Regions from separate parts of the Clostridium sp. FP1 genome, predicted to be linked through region 2. Evidence: a T-box and tRNA genes for the amino acid it is inferred to sense, from the RefSeq annotation. Region 2 holds a T-box; the other regions hold tRNA genes.
What was found. A T-box is a leader RNA that pairs with one kind of tRNA and senses whether it is charged. The one in region 2 lies ahead of leuS (leucine--tRNA ligase), so its partner is inferred to be a tRNA-Leu.
Positions count from the first base shown of each region.

Region 1: it has a tRNA-Leu gene. The T-box ahead of leuS (leucine--tRNA ligase) is inferred to sense a tRNA for this amino acid. The anticodon was not compared.
Region 3: it has a tRNA-Leu gene. The T-box ahead of leuS (leucine--tRNA ligase) is inferred to sense a tRNA for this amino acid. The anticodon was not compared.
Region 4: it has a tRNA-Leu gene. The T-box ahead of leuS (leucine--tRNA ligase) is inferred to sense a tRNA for this amino acid. The anticodon was not compared.

Region 1 covers NZ_JAAMNJ020000001.1:3,689,354-3,693,563, reverse strand. The annotation lists gene polA (DNA polymerase I) at 1-883, shown strand, start outside; gene coaE (dephospho-CoA kinase) at 941-1,555, shown strand; gene G9F70_RS18065 (lytic transglycosylase domain-containing protein) at 1,545-2,111, shown strand; tRNA gene G9F70_RS18060 (tRNA-Leu) at 2,229-2,310, shown strand; gene G9F70_RS27075 (hypothetical protein) at 2,706-2,828, shown strand; gene G9F70_RS18055 (hypothetical protein) at 3,029-3,598, shown strand; gene G9F70_RS18050 (GNAT family N-acetyltransferase) at 3,799-4,210, shown strand, end outside.
Region 2 covers NZ_JAAMNJ020000001.1:4,475,275-4,481,073, reverse strand. The annotation lists gene leuS (leucine--tRNA ligase) at 1-1,273, opposite strand, end outside; T-box leader at 1,389-1,619, opposite strand; gene G9F70_RS21330 (hypothetical protein) at 2,343-2,561, shown strand; gene G9F70_RS21325 (J domain-containing protein) at 2,572-3,204, opposite strand; gene G9F70_RS21320 (DUF5685 family protein) at 3,188-4,132, opposite strand; gene G9F70_RS21315 (class IV adenylate cyclase) at 4,132-4,683, opposite strand; gene G9F70_RS21310 (nucleoid-associated protein) at 5,011-5,799, shown strand, end outside.
Region 3 covers NZ_JAAMNJ020000001.1:1,205,289-1,211,087, reverse strand. The annotation lists gene G9F70_RS05915 (transposase) at 1-731, opposite strand, end outside; gene tnpA (IS200/IS605 family transposase) at 749-1,150, opposite strand; gene G9F70_RS05905 (uroporphyrinogen decarboxylase family protein) at 1,217-1,759, opposite strand; partial or broken gene G9F70_RS05900 (MetQ/NlpA family ABC transporter substrate-binding protein) at 1,821-2,282, opposite strand; partial or broken gene G9F70_RS05895 (methionine ABC transporter permease) at 2,251-2,349, opposite strand; gene G9F70_RS05890 (hypothetical protein) at 2,573-3,370, shown strand; tRNA gene G9F70_RS05885 (tRNA-Leu) at 3,459-3,543, shown strand; gene G9F70_RS05880 (MBL fold metallo-hydrolase) at 3,589-4,494, opposite strand; gene G9F70_RS05875 (oleate hydratase) at 4,909-5,799, shown strand, end outside.
Region 4 covers NZ_JAAMNJ020000001.1:3,694,088-3,699,886, forward strand. The annotation lists gene polA (DNA polymerase I) at 1-1,209, opposite strand, end outside; gene glsA (glutaminase A) at 1,246-2,163, opposite strand; tRNA gene G9F70_RS18085 (tRNA-Leu) at 2,398-2,484, shown strand; gene G9F70_RS18090 (hypothetical protein) at 3,147-4,040, opposite strand; gene G9F70_RS27080 (hypothetical protein) at 4,203-4,328, opposite strand; gene G9F70_RS18095 (hypothetical protein) at 4,428-4,832, opposite strand; gene G9F70_RS18100 (hypothetical protein) at 4,947-5,270, opposite strand; gene G9F70_RS18105 (YhcG family protein) at 5,588-5,799, opposite strand, start outside.

The DNA.
Region 1 (4,210 bases), 790 kb from region 2:
GATTTTTTCTACTTATATAGAGGGACTACAAGCAGTTATTGATACAGATTGTAGGATACATTCCAACTTTACTCAAACAGTAACTACAACAGGAAGATTATCAAGTACAGAGCCTAATTTGCAAAATATTCCTATAAAACATGAAATGGGTAGAGCTATAAGACGAGTATTTATACCACACAATGATCAGTGTGTTATTTTATCAGCGGATTATTCACAAATAGAGCTTAGAGTTCTTGCTCATATATCTGGGGATGAAAATTTAATTGAAGCTTTCATTAACCACAGTGATATTCATACCAAAACTGCTTCAGAGGTATTTAATGTACCGCTTCAAGAAGTTACATCACTTATGAGAAGTAATGCTAAAGCTGTAAACTTTGGAATAGTATATGGTATTGGAGAATTTAGCTTAGCAAAGGATATAAATGTATCTAGAAAAGAAGCTAAAATTTATATAGATGCCTATTTTGCAAGATATCCAAAAGTTAAGCAGTACATGGAGGATATAGTGGTTGAAGCTGAGAAAAATAATAGTGTTACCACAATCTTTAATAGAAGAAGAGCAATCCCTGAAATAAACTCCTCAAATAAAATTGTCCAGTCCTTTGGAAAAAGACTTGCTATGAATACACCAATACAAGGGACAGCGGCGGATATTATTAAGCTGGCTATGGTAAATGTATTCCATAAATTAAAGGAGTCAGGGTTAAAAAGTACTCTAATACTTCAAGTACACGATGAATTAATATTAAATGTATATAAAGATGAGGCACAACAAGTTGAGAGTTTAGTTAAAGAGCAGATGGAAAATGTTATAAAACTTTCAGTTCCTCTAGAAGTAGGAATAAGTATTGGAGAAACTTGGTATGAGGCGAAGTAATTAAAAATTGAGAATTAAAGCCATAACTTTCAATTAGAAAAAGTGGGGGAGGATAAGATGCTTAAGGTAGGGATAACAGGTGGTATTGGTAGTGGGAAGAGCACAGTAACTAATATGCTAAAAGAAAAGCTCCTTCCAATTATTGATGCCGATATTGTAGCTAGAGAGGTGTTTATAATAAATCCTGAGGTAATCTCTCAAATTAAAGAGGAATTTGGGTATGAGTTTTTTGACGAGGAAGGTAAACTAAGGAGAAAAGAGTTTGGAAACTATATATTTAAAAATGATACCCTAAGAAAAAAGCTAGAGCGTATAATTATGCCTTTTATAATAAATGAAATAAACCGTAGGATAAAAGCTTATGAACAAGATAATTGTAAGGTATGTTTTCTTGATGCGCCTACTTTAATAGAGAATAATTTACATACCAGTATGGATGTAATTATATTAGTTTGGGTAAGCAGCGATGTTCAGATACAAAGGATTATGCTTCGGGACGATTTAGATTTATACGCAGCAATGGATAGAATAAGAGCTCAAATGCCAATAGATGAAAAAAGGAAGTTTGCGGATTTTATTATTGATAATGGAGGAAGCATTGAAAATACAAAGTTACAACTAGATTTGATTATTACACAATTAGAAAGGTTAGATGTGAAAGATGAAGTTTAAAAAAATTATAAAAATTTTATGCATAATTTTTTTGTGCATTATAGTAATTAATATTAAAAGTATTTTTAAAAGTTTTTATCCAATAAAATATGAAGAGCATATAGTTACGTATTCTCAAAGGTATAATGTAGATCCATGTTTGGTTGCAGCTGTAATTAAAGCAGAAAGTGATTTTAATGGAAAAGCTATGTCTAATAGAGGTGCCTATGGGCTTATGCAGATAATGCCAGATACGGGACTTTGGATTGCTAAAAATATGGAATTAAAAGACTATGAAGTAGAAAAATTATATGATAATGAAATTAATATTGCTATGGGATGTTGGTATATTGATAATTTAAATACCGAATTTAATGGAGATATAGATTTGGTGCTGGCGGCTTATAATGGTGGGCGTGGAAATGTTCAAAAGTGGCTTAAAAATAAAGAATATTCACAGGATGGAAAAAAATTAAATAACATTCCTTTTGGAGAAACCGATAAATATGTAAAAAAAGTAAAGACAAATTATAAAATTTATTTTAAACTATACGGTGATAAATTTAAGGTATCTTAAAAAATAACTAATATATTGACAATTCATATTAAACTGATATATAATAAATCTTGTAGTTATAAGCGGTGCAAGCTAATATGGCTATAAGATTTCCCCTTTATAATAAAAATAATATTTGCGATAGTGGCGGAATGGCAGACGCGCACGTTTAAGGGGCGTGTGGGAGACCATACGGGTTCAAGTCCCGTCTGTCGCACCAAGATTTTATGTTTTTGGAGTACTAGAAAAGAGAGGCGTACATGCCTCTCTTTTCTTGAGTTATATAGATAAAAAAATAAATTATCAAGATAAACCTTTGTAGGGGATGTTTTTGGTGTAGGGTAGACTGGTTTTAGCGTCTAGAAGCGGTTATAGAAGTAAAGGTTGGGAATGCAGGTAGGAATGTTCATAATCCAAGTTATGATGTGGTTAAATCGCAGATTACAGCGCGTTATGAAGTAGCTCAGGTTTATAGTACCACTTGCAAATTTTTATTTAGCAGAAGCGTATCATCAACACTTTTCCATTAAAAATAAAGAAGATAGAGAAAAATCCAGGAGAGATGAATTTTTAAAAGAAATGTGGAAAAACTAACATCTGAAAGAGGTGTTGTTTATGAAAGATAAAAAGAATAATTCTAATGAAAAACAGGAGAAGTCATTTAAGAATAAAGAAAATAATCCTGTTACTATGAACGGTGACAGTAACATGAGTAAACCTGTAAGAGGATTAAAGTAGCAAGGGAAATAAAGAGGGTGTGATTACCCTCTTTATTTTTATGGCATTTTTTCATTTGGTAGCGTGAAGAAAAGGTATATTACGTGAAATGCATTTATAGTAAAATACCCTTTCAAAAATTTATTATAAAAATTAGTATCAAAACGTTGCCTCTAGCATAAATTGTTAATGTATTAGTAATATGGAAAGTAGGGAGGGCAATGATGAATCTAGAGGGCAGAAACTTTGAAGATACAGATATGGATGAAGAATATGAAATGATTCCATTTGAACCTATGATGTATGGATATGGACAAATGAATAGCATGCCGAATATGGGTATGAACACAAGTATGGGTATGAACCCAAATATGGGTATGAACACAAGTATGGGTATGAACCCAAATATGGGTAGGCCAATGGGATACATGCAAGATGTAAATCCAAATATGGAAATGGACCCAGGTATGGGAATGAATCAATTTAATGAAGATATGTCTATGAATGGGCTTAATTCAATGTCTATGATGTATGGAGATGCATCTATGAAAGATTATGGGGATGAGAATGAGGGATTAAGGCAAATGGACAAATATGAAGATGAAGGTGGATATAATAATCAAAATAGAGTTAATCCAAAATACAATGATGTTGATGCTATTGTAAGAAAAATTGAAAGGTATAATCCTGCTATATTTAGAAGTTTGACCAGGTATGGTATGCCTTATGCAGAGGCAAGAAATATAGTTAGAAGAATTGTTAGACTTACACTTATGTATAGTGAGGAATAAAAATAGTCTTAAGTTCAACATAAAGCAGAAATAAATTACAGAAATCATTTATTTTATAACCCTATAAAAAATTATAGGGTTATAAAATTTATATGGCATTTTAAATGCTTAGTAATATATACTTTTTTTATTGAAGGAAATTTAAATGTAATGTAGAATTAATTACTAACGTAGATTTTAATTATCCAAGAGGTGAGAATATGTTTAATATAGATATTGTGTTTGATGATGTTAGTATCATGAGTGTAGAAAAAGAAGATATTACTAAAATTGAAGATTGGATTAATTCTAAGCAAGGATTTAATATAGATGCGAGTCAGGATTACGGGATTGTGGATTTCTACGAAAGATATTTAGAGTATTATGTAAGTGAGGGAGAATACTTTCTTAAAGTTTTAAGGGGTAGTGAACTTATAGGAATTATTAAAGGGAGAATAGAATTTAAAAATCCAAATGAAGTGTGGATTATGTGCTATTTAATAGAATTTGGATTATGTGATGTTGATGTAGCTACTACAATTATTGATGAATTCATAAAACATTTGTATAAAAATTATGGAATACGTAATTTCTATACTTTTGTTTCAGCTGATAATAAGGGTATGATGAAAA
Region 2 (5,799 bases):
GCCTGAAGTTTACTTTTTCTGTTCCTAAATTTTGAGCTTCTAATTTTTTTACTACAGCAATTTTCCCATCGATGGTAGATAAACCATTAAACTCTTCACTATTTACCATTTTTCCATGTTCCGTATAAGGAAGGTTTTCGACCTTATCTATTTCGGTTTCTGTACCAGAGATTACACTATTAGCAGGAACAATTACTCTTTCAATGGGTAAATTATATTTAGTAGCAAAGGCAAAATCTCTATCATCATGAGCGGGAACAGCCATTACGATGCCAGTTCCATAAGTATTTAGAACGTAGTCAGCAATCCAAATAGGGATCTTTCTTCCGTTAATAGGATTAATAGCATAGGAACCAGTAAATACACCGGTTTTTTCTCTTGTAATAGATTGTCTTTCTATATCAGATTGCTTGTTAGCTTCATCTCTATAAGTCACCACAGCATGTTTATATTCATCTTTAGTTAGAACACCTACAAGGTCATTTTCAGGTGCAAGTACCACATAGGTAACACCGTATAGGGTGTCAACCCTTGTAGTGAAGACACTAAAGTCTATATCTGAATCTTCCACCTTAAATGTAACCTCAGCGCCAGTAGATTTTCCTATCCAATGTTTTTGCATTGATTTAGTTTTTTCAGGCCAATCCAAGGTATCAAGTTTTTCTAATAGTTCATCAGCATAGTCAGTAATTTTTAAAAACCATTGGGTTAAATTCTTTTTAGTAACCTGAGTGCCGCACCTTTCACAAGAACCATCTACCAATACTTGCTCATTTGCAAGTACAGTACTACAACTAGGGCACCAATTTACAGGGGCTTTTTTTCTGTAGGCAAGACCTTTTTCAAATAGTTTTAAGAATAACCATTGAGTCCATTTATAATAATCTGGACGACAAGTTACAACTTCATGATCCCAATTAAACATTGCGCCCATGGCTTTTAATTGCTTTTCCATAGTAGTAATATTTTGCTCTGTAGAATCTTTTGGATGTACACCAGTTTTTATTGCATAGTTTTCAGCAGGCAATCCAAAAGCGTCAAAGCCCATTGGCTGAAATACATTGTAACCTTGCATTTTCTTCATTCTAGCCCAGGTATCTACGGGACCATAGTTAAACCAATGCCCGGCATGTAGTTGACTTCCAGATGGATAAGAGAACATTTCAAGCACATAGAGCTTCTTATCAGTATTATTTTCATCAAATTTATAGAGATTAGTTTGTTCCCATTTTTGTTGCCATTTTTCATCGATGGTTGTATTATATTTTGCCATTAATATTCCTCCTTGTATGATCTAAAGTAGAAAATAATTGTGGGTTTTTAGATTTAGCATTTAAGGTTATATGGAGCTCGAAATAGATAGAAAATAAAAAAAACCTTCATCTCAACAAAGAGACGAAAGTAATATTCCGCGGTACCACTCTAATTAGGCATTACACCTCACTTAAGAATATAACGGTTTTAACCGTACTTGTTTTACAAGTAAGCTTTTACTAAAGTAAGCTTTTACTAAAGTAAGGTCATAGGCAAGTTCGTATTATATCATTACTGTTTCACACCAAAGCAACAGCTCTCTTTAAAATGCTACAAATACTACTACTCCTAATCAAAGCAATTTATTATATAATACTTTGTTTATAAAAGTATTATCACCTATTATAATTTAAATAGAATTTTCTGTCAAGTGCATGGGTTAGAAACCAGAGCTGAAGCATGAAAAAACAGCTTAATTTTATAACTTTTTTTCGTGAAAACGACTTCAATCAACACATATACCATTTTTTATGATATAATGGATGGTTACACATAAAACCATTTTACAAATAAACACTATTTCAGTTAATAAATGCAATATATTTCATAATTATGGGATGTTATTATCCTTTAATTAACCTTAAATGGAATTATATTTAAGGTTGTATTCCGTAAAATTTGAATATTTTAGAGCGTTCGCGAAAAACTTTTTTATCAAAGACCCCCTAGGCATTGAATTTACTACATTTTAATATTCATGCTTCAGCTCTGGTTAGAAACATTTTAATATGACTTAACTAAATTTTTTAAGCAAATTTTTATTTGCATAGGCGATGAAAACTGTAAGTGTATAGTCATATACTAGGAAACTAAATTGCAGAAAGAGTATTAATAAATATATATTTATATTAGGAATTTTTAATAATAGTAATTTATATATAAATATAATTATAGCCGAGCTTATATTAAAATATAATAACTTAAGTACGAACTCTAGAGGAATACTCCTTAATTTTTCTATGAAATATTTTACAAAACCATATAATCCAAAAATTAATATATAGGCAATGCTTATAAGCTTTGAGGGTATGATAAATAAACTAAGCAAACAAACAGCACTATATACTATTATAGTATTTTTTATTCCGGTAAGTATAATGGAAAGAGGAATAATACAAGAAGCTATGACCATTATGAATAATCTATTTGTAGGAAAAACAGAAGAGAGGTATAGTAATATCAAACTAAGTGCTGCGAATATTCCACCCTTAGCAATGTTATTAGATTTCATAAAAATCATCTCCTAAATTAATATGATTAGCAACAGGAAATAAGATCTCCGCCTAAACATTCACAAAGACTATCTGCACACCATAAGTTAATGCACATATTACCAATATCAGAATCTTTGTTTCGCCTGCCATAATAGTTACCTCTATAATTTGTGTTTCTAGTATTTAGTTCATTAAAGCTTCGCCTATATTCAACATTATTAGGCTCAAGAGAGCAGGCTTTGCTAATGAAATTGTAAGCACTATCATGCCAATTTTTTTTCAAATGAACCATTCCCATTAAATAATTCCACTCAGCAGTTTTTGTATTCATAGAACCTAATTTTTGCTCAGCCAAAGGAAGGTTTCCACTATTTAAATCCATTCTTATTGATTGATATATGTCTCTATTAGTATAGTCATCATTTGAAGAAGAATTGTAATTGTTGGAAGAATTATAAGTATTTGAAGACTGGTAGCTATTAGAAGAACTAGTATTTTTCATAAGTGAATCATAAGCTTCATTTAGCTCTTGCATTTTTTCTTCTGCTAAATCTTTTAGGGGGTTATCACCATACTGATCAGGGTGATATTTTTTTGCTTGTTCTCTATAGGCTTTTTTTATATCTTCTTTTGACGCGCCTTCGCGTACACCAAGTATTTCATAGGGATTTGCCATTTTTATATTCCACTCCTTTTAAATAATCAATATCTAAATTTTCATTAAAAACCTTATGCATTTTTTCCATGAGTCCCAGTTCCAATATATTATATAATATATCCTCATTTTTTATTAGGGGTAATGAACTTAAATTTTTCAAACATTGCTGGGCGCAAGTAGTCAATATATAATCAATTCTTGGCTTTATTAATTTCGAAAAACTTTTAAAATCCAGATTATCCTTATTGAATAATGAACTTATAGCATTAAAAGAGTTGCTTTTTACATCCCTTTCTAAATCATCATAAGCATCTATAATGTATATCCATTTACCTAAGTTATATCCAAGCCAATATAAATCATCCTTAAAGGGTGCATCCTTATAATAAAAGGATACTATAAAGCCCGTAAGATCAGCAAAAACATGAGATAACTCATCTATGGATAGATGCTCATCTATGGATAGCTGTTCATCTATGGATATATTCACAGGATTTGTTTCTAGAGTATTTAGTAGTAAAAGCTTTTCCTTAGTATACCTCATTACATCATTATATTCCACTTTGGATTTTGGCAAATATTTCTTTAAAAAAACTGAAAAAACTTTGCTTTTCATTGTTTTATTATCGCAGGCATCATCCATTAACTTATAATATGCTAAAGTAGTATTACAAAAAGCTGCATAATCTAAAGCCATATTATTATTAATCATAATTCTTTTTTTTAATGGATGAATTGCACAACTAAATTTAGTAAAGTTACATTTATTGTCGCCTAGTGAATCTAGAAGTACTGCTAAAAAAGTCATATCATAATTTAAAGTAAGCCTTGGTAGCTGACCATAGCTATTTTTAATGGAATTACATAAACCACAATAATAAGCTTTGAATTTTTCAAAGTCTTTTATTTTCATTTCCATTTTACATGGAGTTACATATCCAAACATTATAGCCCCTTTACTACTATTTCTTTTGATTTTAGTATTTCATAAATAGTTTTAGATGTAGTATCCGAGGGACTATAACCTAGTAAGGTTATAACTTCACAAAGCTCATCTTCATCTTCACTTTCAATTTCTATATAAGGAAAAGGACAGAATTCCTTATCGTTTATGTCTATTTCTATTAGGGTATTTTTATATTTATAGCTTTCCCTATATTTTTTTATGGATTGTATAAGCTCAAGACCTAAGGCTTCAAATATTCCAATAGCAGCCACTTCATCTTTAATTTCCGATTCATGCTCATCCATGATCTTATATTTTTCTTGGCTTATAAGTTTTTTTGTAGTTATATAGTGCAGCGTAGAATTTGTTAATTCATCATGGATAGTGCGTATTCTTGCATAGCCTTTGCTCTTTATTAGCCTTTTATCCGAGAAATCATAAATATTATTTATTTGATTTTCTTGTTTTACTTTTGGCGCATTTATATTCAATAATTTTTTGCGGATTTCTTCTACATCAATATCTATAATTCGAGTTTCTATTTCTTTCATAGTGGCCTCCTTGTATGTCTCTAGGGCATATAATAATTATTAATTATTTAGGTCTGTTTAAATAAGTGACAAGTCAATTGTCAATTTTGCGAAATTGATCATTAATTGTGATTATATCATAATTTAAATAAACTAACATTAAGAATTCATTAAAATTACCATATCAATACAATGACCTAAGTAGAAACAATAATGATACTTAGAACTAAATATATAGCAATATATTACTTTATATAATTAAATTTAAATAGTATAATAGTTAGGCACATTCAAAAAAATAATTTTATATTTGAATGTGCCTTAGATAAATAACAAGGTGGTGTTTTTTTGGAGTACATAAAAGAAGTTAATATAAATGAGGCTATTATTCATGTTTTAGATAATAATGCAGATGAACCTATCTTAAATGAATATGCTTTGGATTTAGAAGAAGAAAAATACAATTTTTTATTGAAACATATTCAAAAATGTTTAAAGGATGAAGATTTAAAATATGGTGTCTTTAACTCTGAGCGAAACATAGTAAAAGATTTATCTCAGGAATATTTAAATGGTGAAAACAATCTACTGGTTGTATCTAAGGAATTGGCAAGACAGATGTTTATTTTGATGAGATCTAAGGGTAGCATTCCTTCTTGTGATTTAATAGTAGTATCTTTTACTACAGAATTTGGACCTATCCTTGGTATATTTAAAATGGATTATATTAAGAATTATGTTCATACTATAGAGTTTGTAGATAACAAATTAGGCATTGATATAGTACCACAGTTCACTGGCCTTCCTGGTTCATCTCAAAGAATACAAAAATGTGCTTTTTTAAAGCCTATTAGAAAAGAAAATAATTTTGACCTAATGGTTATTGACAAAAGAATAAAGACCAAAGAATCAAGTGATAAAGAAGATCAAGGATATGGGTCAAACTATTTTATAAATGATTATTTGGGTTGTACAATTGTTGATAACGAAAGAGATGTTACTAAAAACTTTGTAAAAGCAGCTGAAAAATTTACCCAAAATACCTTTCCAGAAAATGCAGATAAAGCAGAAGTAGTTAGAAGTACTATAAAAAGAAAACTTAAACAAGAAGACAATATTGATATTAGAGAATTGTCG
Region 3 (5,799 bases), 3.3 Mb from region 2:
AATTCTAATAATTTGACATCATATTTTGAAGCAATTCCTATAGTTTGAGTTCCAATATCTATTCCAACATTGCCCTTCCCTATACTATTTTTAACTTCTCCAGTTTCTTTATTATATTTAACAGGAGGAATACCATCTAAAACTAATTGAATATAATATTTATATTTTCCACGAATAAATTTTCTAACTATTCTACAATATTTAACTTTGTTTAATAGCGAAATTTCTGCATATTCATCATTTTTATTTATAATCACATCTGTTTCTAATCCATTCCAAAATAGCTTACCGTCTTTAAATCTAATTCCTGTTTTATTGGATTTTCCTTCTACACTGTTCATTTCTCCATATTTCTTAAAACAAACCCTATTTGCAGTATGAAACATTAATCCTTGAAATGCACTAAAGCACCGTGAAGCTATTTTTTGAGCGGTGAAGCTATCTATATTGCCTTTAAAATGTTTTTGAATAGGTTTTACAAAATCATGAAGTGAATACTCTGTCAAACCATATTTTTTATTTAATTCATTGAATTGTTTGTTACGGTCTTTTCCTATAGTCATTTTAACAACTTTCCTATATTCTTTAGACTTTCTCATGCTATTATATCTTTTATATAATTCTCCTAAACAGCTATTATATATATTCCTACTTATTTCTAATCTTTTATTTAAAATCTTTTCTTGATATTTTTCCGTATCTAGCTTTACTGTTAAAATATAATTTGGCACAGTATTCACCTCGCTTTTTAATATCTTGTTTTTTGACTTTCCACATATTTTTTTACCGTTTCACTACTTACATTTCCTGCAGTTGATATAAAATAACTTCTAGTCCATAAACTAGGCATTTTCTTCAATTCGTTAAACTCGTCTCTCAAAACCCTACTTGTTACACCCTTTATTTTTTGCATAATATCAGAAGGACTTAATGTTGGAATACAATTCAAAAACATATGAGTATGGTCTTTATCACATTCTATTGCGATAATTTCAATATCTATCTCATCACATACACATTTGACCATATTCTTAAATCTTTCTTCCACATTAGGTATTAAGAATATTTTTCTTCTATACCTTGGGCAAAATATAAAATGATAATTAATTAAACTTACTGTAGTTTTAGTTGTTCTATATTTATTTTCCATAATTAAAGTATATCGCAAAATGTGTATGTTATCAATGCTTTTATACCCTAAAACAAAACTAGTTTCTTATGCTATCCATCCCACACTTGAAGGAGTGGGCTTTCCGCACAAATATTGTAATTCACTCCAAATCCCTTTTGTTTTTCCACATATATGAAGGGATAACTTTTTACCTGTTATCTTATATATTCCATCTATAGTTTTTTTAAGATACGGCTTTGAAAATTCATTAAATATTATCGGCAACCTACCGTCTTTATATGGATTTACAATATCCATGTTTTCTAACATTTTATAATCTTTTAAAACAGAATCTATTAAAAACGAAGCTCTTGTGTCACTATACCCTATATTACTTCCAAGGGCTTCGGCCATTCCTCTTAAAGTTACATTAATTCCACAGCTTTCTGCTCCAAATTCTCTTACTATAAATTTTTCAGCTTGAAGCATTTTATCAGAATCAAAATAATATTCTTTAACATTTATATCTGCGTATACTGCTACTGTTTCTTCGAATATAATAGCACAAGGTAATCTGTCTACTTCTTCTCCTCTAAAATAAGCTTCTCTTCTCTCTTTAGAAGTCATTTCATCTCTAAAAATACCCACCCTTCCACCTTCCCTTTATAATTTATAGTTTTTTATATTTTTTATCATTAGTCTTCATAAATTAAAATAAATGTATTTTCGTTCCTTTACTTTTTTCTTTTATAAAGGTTTTAACTTCATTACTAGTTAAAGCTTCTTCAACTTCCTTTGCCCATTCTTTCTCTTCTTTTGTTACTAAAACAATACCTTCTTCTTGCGCAAAAGCTAAAGCATTTTCTGAGTTTTTACCAGCTTTCAACATAACATCCGCCATAACTATAGGCATATCAGTATCATTTAATACATTTGCTAAATTTAGTCTTTCCATTTCAACAAATTTTAAATTATGTTTATTTTCAGCAATATCTAAAACATTTGGTACTTTAATGTCATCTTTAATCTTAATTACTCCTTCTTTATCCAATAACTTTAATGCTAATGCTCTATTAGAGTTATCATTAGATACTGCAACTGTCATTCCATCTTTAATATCAGATATCTTCTTGACTTTATTCGAATATAACCCTATTTGAAGCCCCAAAAGATTTAGCTGCTCCTATTAAGCTAGGATTTACTTCTTTTAAACTACTTTTTATTAATCTAGCAATAAATGTTTATAAAATTCATCTTTAGTGATTTACTTCTACCATCATTTTTCAAATCATATATTTTAGCCCAATGAAAATCTAGAGTTTGTTTTTTTATAGCCTTCATTAAACGTTAATAATTCTGCCACCCCGTTGTCACTAAAATGTAATAGGCTATAAATATGGTATATTTATGATTAAATTTCAGATTTCACACAATAAAATATACATATTGGAGGAAATAATAATGAAAAAAATAAAAGAAGTTAAATTTAACAAAATTGCTGCACTAGCAATTATAGTATCAGTATCTGGTTCAGGTTCATCCGCTTACGCACTTACTTCATCAAATAGTAAATCACAAAATACCAAAATTTTAAATGCGCAACATTATAAAAACAGTATCAATATTATAAATAAATTAGATAGTCTTGTTACTTCAGGAAGTATTAACCAATTTCAAAAAGCCGCTGTGATAAAATATCTTGTAACTTATAAACAAGCAATACCAAACCCAAGTATTGATAAGTTATCTACTACTGGAGAGGTTTCTAAAACAGATGAAGCTATTATAACCAATCTTTTTGCAAATTATAAAAATTCTATCTCAAAAGCTATTAAGGATAATTTTAGTTCTAGACTAAACAGCCTTATAGATTTAGGAACTATTACTGAGCTTCAGAAAAAAGAAATTATGAATTTATTTCCTACTTCTGAAGCTAGCACAGAGGGGCTTATAGATATTGATACCCTTGTTACAAATAAAATTATAAGTAAAAATCAAGAAATCACTATATTAAATAGCTTTACCTATTGTAAAAAATCCACCTCTAAAACTATTAATGATATTTTACTATCCAAACTTGATAAGTTAATTTCAATAGGAACTATCAATGGTGATCAAAGGAACGCGGTAATAAATCTTGCTAAAATTTCCAATGATGATTCACAAAAACTAGAATTGCATAGAAGGCTAGATACCCTTGTTGCTGTAGGCACAATAACTAAAGACAATGAAACCAAAATAATAAATGCTTTACTTTAAAAATAAATAAAATATTGTGTTGACATATATAGGGATAGATGATATTATAATTTATATTAATGAAACGTTTTCATTAATGATAATCTACGCAGATGTGGCGGAATTGGCAGACGCACTAGACTTAGGATCTAGCGCTTTACGGCGTGCAGGTTCAATTCCTGTCATCTGCACCAAAAAGCATTCATTTTATGAGTGCTTTTTTTATTTCTCAAAATTTACTACATATATGATGAAGCTTTTGAATATTTAAGAAATCCCTTATCCATATTTAGCTCTATCATTCCTGTTTCATTTAAATATTCAACATAAGACCTTAACATTCTTACTATTATGGTATATCTATATTTGCTTTTTACATGAATATTAAAATTTTCAATAACAGCCTTCAGGATGTCTTCCATTGTCATAGAACCCTCAATGACAGTATATATTCTTGAAGCCCTGCCCTTATAAAAGTTTATATTATCAGTTATAAGTTCTGTAATATCATCGTACATACCTTTGTGCGCCACCACATACTTGCTATATTTTAAGTCATAAAGCTTTAATTTACTTTTCAAATCCTCACTGAGTATATAAGCGTAGGGCATTTTAGCACCCCTCATTACTTCATAACTTATAAGAGTGTCCCCTAGATATGCAACATCATCAGGGGTAGTGATACATATATGCGCTGGACTGTGTCCTGGTGTATGTATAATCTTAAATTTAATATCCCGAACAGTTATGCTATCTTGGTTATCCGAAATCATAATGTCCGTTTCACAAACCATATGTCCAAAATGCTCTGTAACTTCGGATAATGTTTGGATATTATAATAAAGTTTGAGATTCACTGTTGAACTGCAAATAAGAGCTTCATAGGCTGGCATAGCTATAATACAGTTATATTTTTCCTTCAAATATGCATTATTTCCTACATGATCTATATGTGCATGACTACATATTATAGCAGCTACCTTAAACTTATTTTTTTCCAAAAGCTTATCTATTCCTTCTCTTTCACCTTCTGCCCACCCTGAATCCAACATAATAATTTCTTCATTATTAATTTTATAAAAAGGTATATATGTCATTCCAGTATCGATACAAAATGTATTTCCCTTTATTTCTTTTATTTCCATGTATTATATTTAGCGAGATAGTGTGCTATTAGTACACAAAAACACCAAATAGTCACTTCCTTTCTTTTTTTATTATTAACGTACATTTTCTTTTTTTAAGCAAAACTCATTCATGACAAACATTAATAATAAATTTTAAATCTCACGTTTTGTATTTCTATAATACAATATAAAATCAATTAATACCATCAGAAAATTTATAATCAAAGCCAATTGGCTTTTTTTTATAGTTTTAAGCAAAACCATACACTTTAATATATATGTATAATTTTCAGACAGTTTTACAAAAGTGATTGTACCCAATATTTATAGTTAGATTTATACTGCTCTTATAACAAGTTGACAACTTGGTAAATATAAAATTTCTGTAGGCTCATAGCTTATGGCATAATTTTTTAAATGGAGGGGTTTAAAATGAAATTTAATTTTGATCAAACTATTGATGTAGAAAAAACAAATGCTTACATGGTTGGTGCTGGACTTGCATCAATGGCAGCTGCAATATATTTAATTAGAGATGGACATGTACCAGGTAAAAATATTCATATATATGAAGAATTAAATATAACAGGTGGTAGTATGGATGGAAATGGTGATGCTGAGCAGGGTTATGTAATTCGTGGTGGAAGAATGTTTGATAGGGAAGCTTATGCTTGTACTTTTGGAATAATGGAAAGTATACCTTCATTAACTGATCCTAAAGTTTCAATATTGGATGAATTTAATGCTTTTAACAAAAAAATTCATACCTCTGCAAAGGCAAGATTAATAGATAATGATGCTAAAATAACTGATGTATCAACTTTAGGGTTTGTTCGCGCTGATAGACTGGCATTAATGGATATAATTGTAAATTCAGAAGATTCTTTGGGCACAAAAACTATTCAAGAGTGTTTCCCAGACTCATTTTTCAAAACAAATTTTTGGCTTCAGTGGACTACACTCTTTGCATTTGAGACTTGGCACAGTGCTGTAGAATTGAAGAGATATATTCATAGATTTATTCAAGAATTACCACGTTTAAAGGATTTATCTGGAATACGTCGTACACCATACAATCAATATGATTCAATGTTATTACCTATGACAGAATGGTTAAAGTCACAAGGTGTTAATTTTGAATTAAACTGTAGAGTAACTGATTTAGAATTTAAGCCATCAGATACTGAAACTACAGTTACAGCATTCAAATGTGTTAAAAACGGGAAAGAAACTAGAATAGAAATTGGAGATAAGGATTTTGCTTTTGTTACTATTGGTTCTTTAACAGCTGGTACAAGCCTTGGATCTATGACTACACCAGCA
Region 4 (5,799 bases), 780 kb from region 2:
TACTGCTTGTAACACAATACCCTTTTTATTAAGAACTGTATAAGCATTTTTTAAGGAATGGCTTACCTTTTTAATATCTTTACTTTCAAGCAAAGTTTTTAAATAACCTATAGCTTTTTCTTCATCCTCATTAAATAGGTCAATAACCTTAATAGAATAGTTTTTTTCCTTATAACTCAGGTATATGTTATTTAAAGTAATTTTAGAAAAAACATTGGCGTTTGTAATATCAAAGATTATATAAATTGTATCTTTAACCTCTTCTACTAATTCCTTAAGCGCTGGTAGCTTATCTATTACTGTAAAATCAGCTGAAAATATTTCTTCAATTGAATCCTTATCATCTGCTATTTTTCCTATTAGTGATTTAAACTGTAATTTATAGAATAAATCTTTTACAGCACGTACATCATAGTTTTCTTTTGATTTAATTGAATCTAAATCTATTTCCATAGGCACACTAGTAATAATAGTAGCTAATTTTTTACTAAAAATAGCCTGCTCACTATAAGTTATTAAATTTTCTACAAGCTTTTTGCCACTGATTTTTTCAATATTCATAAGGACATTTTCTATACTCTTATACTCTTTAATAAGCTTATAAGCAGTTTTTTCACCAACTCCTGGTACTCCTGGAATATTATCCGAAGCATCTCCCATTAAGCCCTTTACATCTATAAATTCAGTAGGGGTTACTCCAAAATCCTCTATTATTCGATTTCTATCATATATTTCTTTTTCTGACATTCCTTTTTTATTTATTACAACTTTAACATTATCTGTGGCAAGTTGAAGTGCATCCCTGTCTCCTGTTACTATAAAGACTTCTAGTCCCTCTTTTTCTCCAATTACAGATAGTGTTCCTATTAAATCATCTGCTTCAAATCCATCTAATTCAAAAATGTCTATAGCCATTTTCTCTAAAAGTTCCCTAACTATAGCAAACTGTCCTATAAGCTCATCAGGCATTTTCTTTCTACCTGCCTTATAATCACTATATTCTTCATGACGAAAAGTAGGTGCCTTTCTGTCGAAGGTTGTAACAATATAATCTGGCTCAAATTCCTCTTTCATTTTTAAGAGCATATTTGTGAAACCATAAACTGCATTAGTATATATCCCATCTGAATTTGTTAGGGCTGGTAATGCATAAAATGCTCTGTACATAAGACTATGACCATCTAAAATTAATAACCTTTCTTTAGACATTTTAAATCCCTTCTTTCTGCTATGATTACATTTTTTTTAAAATATACTTAAATCTAATTCCTTAGATAATTCTTCTAAAACCTTTATACCACCAATACTATTACCTTTTTGATCCAGCGCAGGTCCAATTACACCAACACCCATTCTCCTAGGCACTGCTGCCATTATACCTCCACCTACACCACTTTTTGCAGGTATTCCTATATGCACTGCAAAATTACCTGAACCATCATACATGCCACAAGTAACCATTATAGTTTTAATTATTCTAGTAGCTTCTCTAGATAAAACTCTTTCATTCTTAGAAAAAATCACACCTGAATTAGCAAGCATAGCTCCTATTCTTGCTATATCCCTACAATTGACCTCCATTGAACACTGCTTAAAGTATACATCTAAAACCTCTTCCACATCACCCTCAATAACACCTGTGCTCTTCATGAAATAAGCCAGTGATCTATTTCTATCCCCTGTAGCTTTTTCAGAGGTATAAACACCTTCGTTAATATAAATATCAGGATTACCTGTAATTTTCCTCGTAAACTTTAAAATCCTATTAAACTTTTCCTCTGCAGTATCACCTGTAATTAATGAAACTACTGCAATTGCTCCAGCATTTATCATTGGGTTTATAGGTCTTTGGTCAATGTTCTTCTCTAAATTTATTATGGAATTAAAGCCAGCTTCTGTAGGCTCCATTCCTATTTTAGTAAACACATAATCTACTCCATTATCAATTATGGCTAGCATAAGTGTAACAACCTTTGATATACTTTGTATTGTAAATTTTGTTTCATAATCCCCTGCGAAAAATTCTTCTCCATCAAGAGTAGTTACGCAAATACCTAGAGCCTCTCCATCTGCTTTAGAAAGTTCTGGTATATATGAGGCAACTTTGCCTTCCTTAGTATAGTGTCTATTTTTTTCAATGATAGTATCCAATATTCTTTTCATGTTACCCCCCTGACTAAACAATACAATAAAATGTATTTTTTTATATTAGTATTTACATGTACACTACATATAATACTATACTTTGAATGGTATTTTCAATTCTTTGTGGAAAATTAAATGTTACATTGCTTAATATGGAATCAATACTTTAATCAAAATGAAAGCAGATATAAATTTTTACTATAACTATTGCATTAATTATATATATATGTTAAAATAATTCTTGTCAGACATGCCGAAGTGGTGGAACTGGCAGACGCGCTGGACTCAAAATCCAGTGGTAGCAATACCGTGCGGGTTCGATTCCCGCCTCCGGCACCATATAGTTTACAAAGAAAAGAACATTTAGGAATATTCTTCCTAAATGTTCTTTTCTTTGTTTTGTCCGCTTTTACTTTAAGTGAGGTTAAAACAGAATGGGACAGGTTAAAATTAAAGTTGGAAATTAAAAAGAAATATATTCTTTTTGATTAGAATTTTTTCTTAATAAATATGATAATATCAAAGGTGGAAGGAACCCTTGCCAGATCTAATATTAATTTATTCTTCTAAATTTTACTTGCATCTTCTCCATAAAGTCTGTAATGATAATTTTTAACTTTACTTAGTATCATAAATATTTTACCTCCATTCTTCTAATTGTTTAATTTTACTAATATCTTCTTAGTTTTTATTTATAATTAATTCAATAAAATTAATTCATATTAAACAGTTATTCTATCGCAATTCTCAAATTCTTTATATTTGGCACCTACTTTTTATACGGCTTCGCAATACAACATACTAAGCTTTATTAAATTCTATTGGTTAGTTAACATCTCTATTATCGGCATCTTAACTTCACATTGTCGACAAACAGTATAGCTTAAGAATAACTAGAAGTTCAAATCACAATGATATTTGTATATCGTTTAAGTATTTACGACGTGTCAGGTCCTTATACGACGGTTTACCAACTATACAAAATGTATTGTTTAATTCACTTACAATGTATCTCTATAGATATTTACTTCTGTAATGCATTCATCAATAATTGCTTCATAATTCCGTTCATATACTTTTAACCCACTAGGAAACTCAATTAACTTATTTCTAATAATGTTATATATATCTTCTTTACTAATACCGTATTGAAAGCAATTCTCAAAATCTATAAGTACAAAATAAAAATAGTAGTCACCGTTAATATAATCACTATCACCACCATGATAGCAACAATTCTTATCATCAAGGTTTAGTTTCTTACGATCCATCAATATCCTATAACAATTATCATTAGTGCAATCAATATTATATTTATTAGAAATACTAAATTTATGAATTCCTAAATTATCTACTAAATCTGAACATGCATCACCGCGAATATACCAAACCTTAGGATATTTTTCTGATTTTTCTTCTGGAAGTGCATACAGCTTGCCATTTTCAGTTAATAAATTTAGATATTTTCTTTGCTCATCCTTTATATCGTAATTAAACATTTGGAATGCAGTATCAAATATGATGGCAGCTAAGATAGATTCTTTTAAGCTATTGGACGCACTCCAAGTCAATTTAAATAGTAGATCAACATTAGTTTTATCTAGTGTAAAATTCGTTATTAACCATTGTTTAGTATTAAATATTTCATTTATTGAATCTTTAACTAACGATAACACTACCATTAGGCAGTAAAATATTGCAAATAATATGTATACATATTTTATATCAGTATTCTCTTTGTTTCCATATTTACGGCTTTCTCTAAGAAGTTGAGTTATTTCCTTAGTATAAAAATAAAATATGATAACACTAGTTATTGGAGAGATAATATTTAATAGTTCGGGACTTTCCTTATAATACTGGCTTGAAATGAGATAAGCACATAATAATATCATTGGAAACTTTGAAAATTGCCATAATATCTTGAGCGGTGTACTATATTCATTTTTAAATTTTTGTATTTTAATTTGCAAAAGTTTTTTCGTTTTTTAACTATTAGTTTTAGTAAATTTAAAAATATGCATACAAAATTTAATATATTCTTTTGTATAGTCACTTTAAATAAAGACACTTTGCTTAACTACTTTTTTAAATCCATTTATCTTGCCTTCATATCGGTAAACATAGTAAGAGTTTTTATTCACTGTAACTAAGTGAAAATCTTCTTTGTTAAATTCATTCATTCTAGTTTTATCATAAGGCGTTAGCTGCTACGGTATTGTTACATCACCACACTGTAGTAAAATACCTACAACTTGATGTCCATAAACTTGTTTACCTTCTTAGTGAGAAAAATGAAATTGGCATTTCTCTATAGGATTTTTAGCCTGTGACGAAGGCTTTGTTTTCTTACAGATAGTATCATCAATAATCACATAAATAGGCTTACCTGTATCTTTTGATAACTGCCATATTTTTTTAATTGCAAATTTTTGTAATGCTCGTAAAATATACTCTTCATTCCATGGACTGTTGGATAAAAAATTTCCTACGGAAGTTCTATGCCTTGAGCTATAACAGCTCTCACTTATACGACTAACTTTACCATTGCAACCACGATCTACGGTCCCAAACACGAAGGCACAAATATGTTTAAGTTGTGGCAGTGTTAAATAAAGTAATATCTTAATTTCTATAATAAAGTTGTTAATTGATTTATCATATGGTATATTATTTTCTGTAGGCATTTTTCATCCATCCTTTAGTTATATTTCTTTGCAGTAATATAATGCCTTAGGATGGTGAAAATGTCTATTTTTGTGCTCTTTTTTCTTATTTCCAGAATATGTTATCAAATTTGCTCATTTATAGTTTATATATAAATATATTTTTTTATAATAACGTAGATGAATGTAATCTGGATTATTATAGTACGGGCGTTTTATTTCATTGGAAGAAAACTCTGGTTTAATTTCTCGTAATAGTTCAAATTGTAATTCAAGAATATCCTTGCAATAATTTCTATTAATTAAATATTCAATAACACCATCCTCATCTGAATAAACGTTACTTTCAATAAGCTCAAAACACTTATCGAATTTTTTATCTACTATCTTACAAGCAGTGATTATGTCGTCATAAAGTTCCGTGCACATTGGCTTATTATGAGCAACCACGTTTATCATTTGATTAGGTATCAGTAAAAACTATCTCATGCTTAGCATCTATTTTATGTTATTTCAACATAAAACTATTTTTCCCTGCAATATTTATAAAAATAATCAAAAAAAATAAAACTCTGAGATTACCTCAGAGTTTTATTTTTAATCTTTAACTTTATAAATACTATTTTACTGGTGTACTTGTGTATTATATTATATGATATCCTATAAACACCGTAGAGCCTACATCAGGGTAATTTTCACTCACTAGAACTCATACCAATCACTCCTAGATTTTTTCTTATCTCATTCTTTAGGCGTCTGCTTTACCAAATATTTCTCTATTCCTCATTTTCATGCATGATTTCTTCAACCTCAAGTATCTCTCTATCCTTATTTATTTCTCTCTTTAATTCTTCTTCCGTAGGCATATAAAGCATATACTTTGAGGCAAATATTTGTTTACTCTCTTCTAAAATCGAGTATTTTACTATAGTTTCATTTTTTTCAGAACATAATATAATCCCTATAGTTGGATTATCATCTCCGCCCT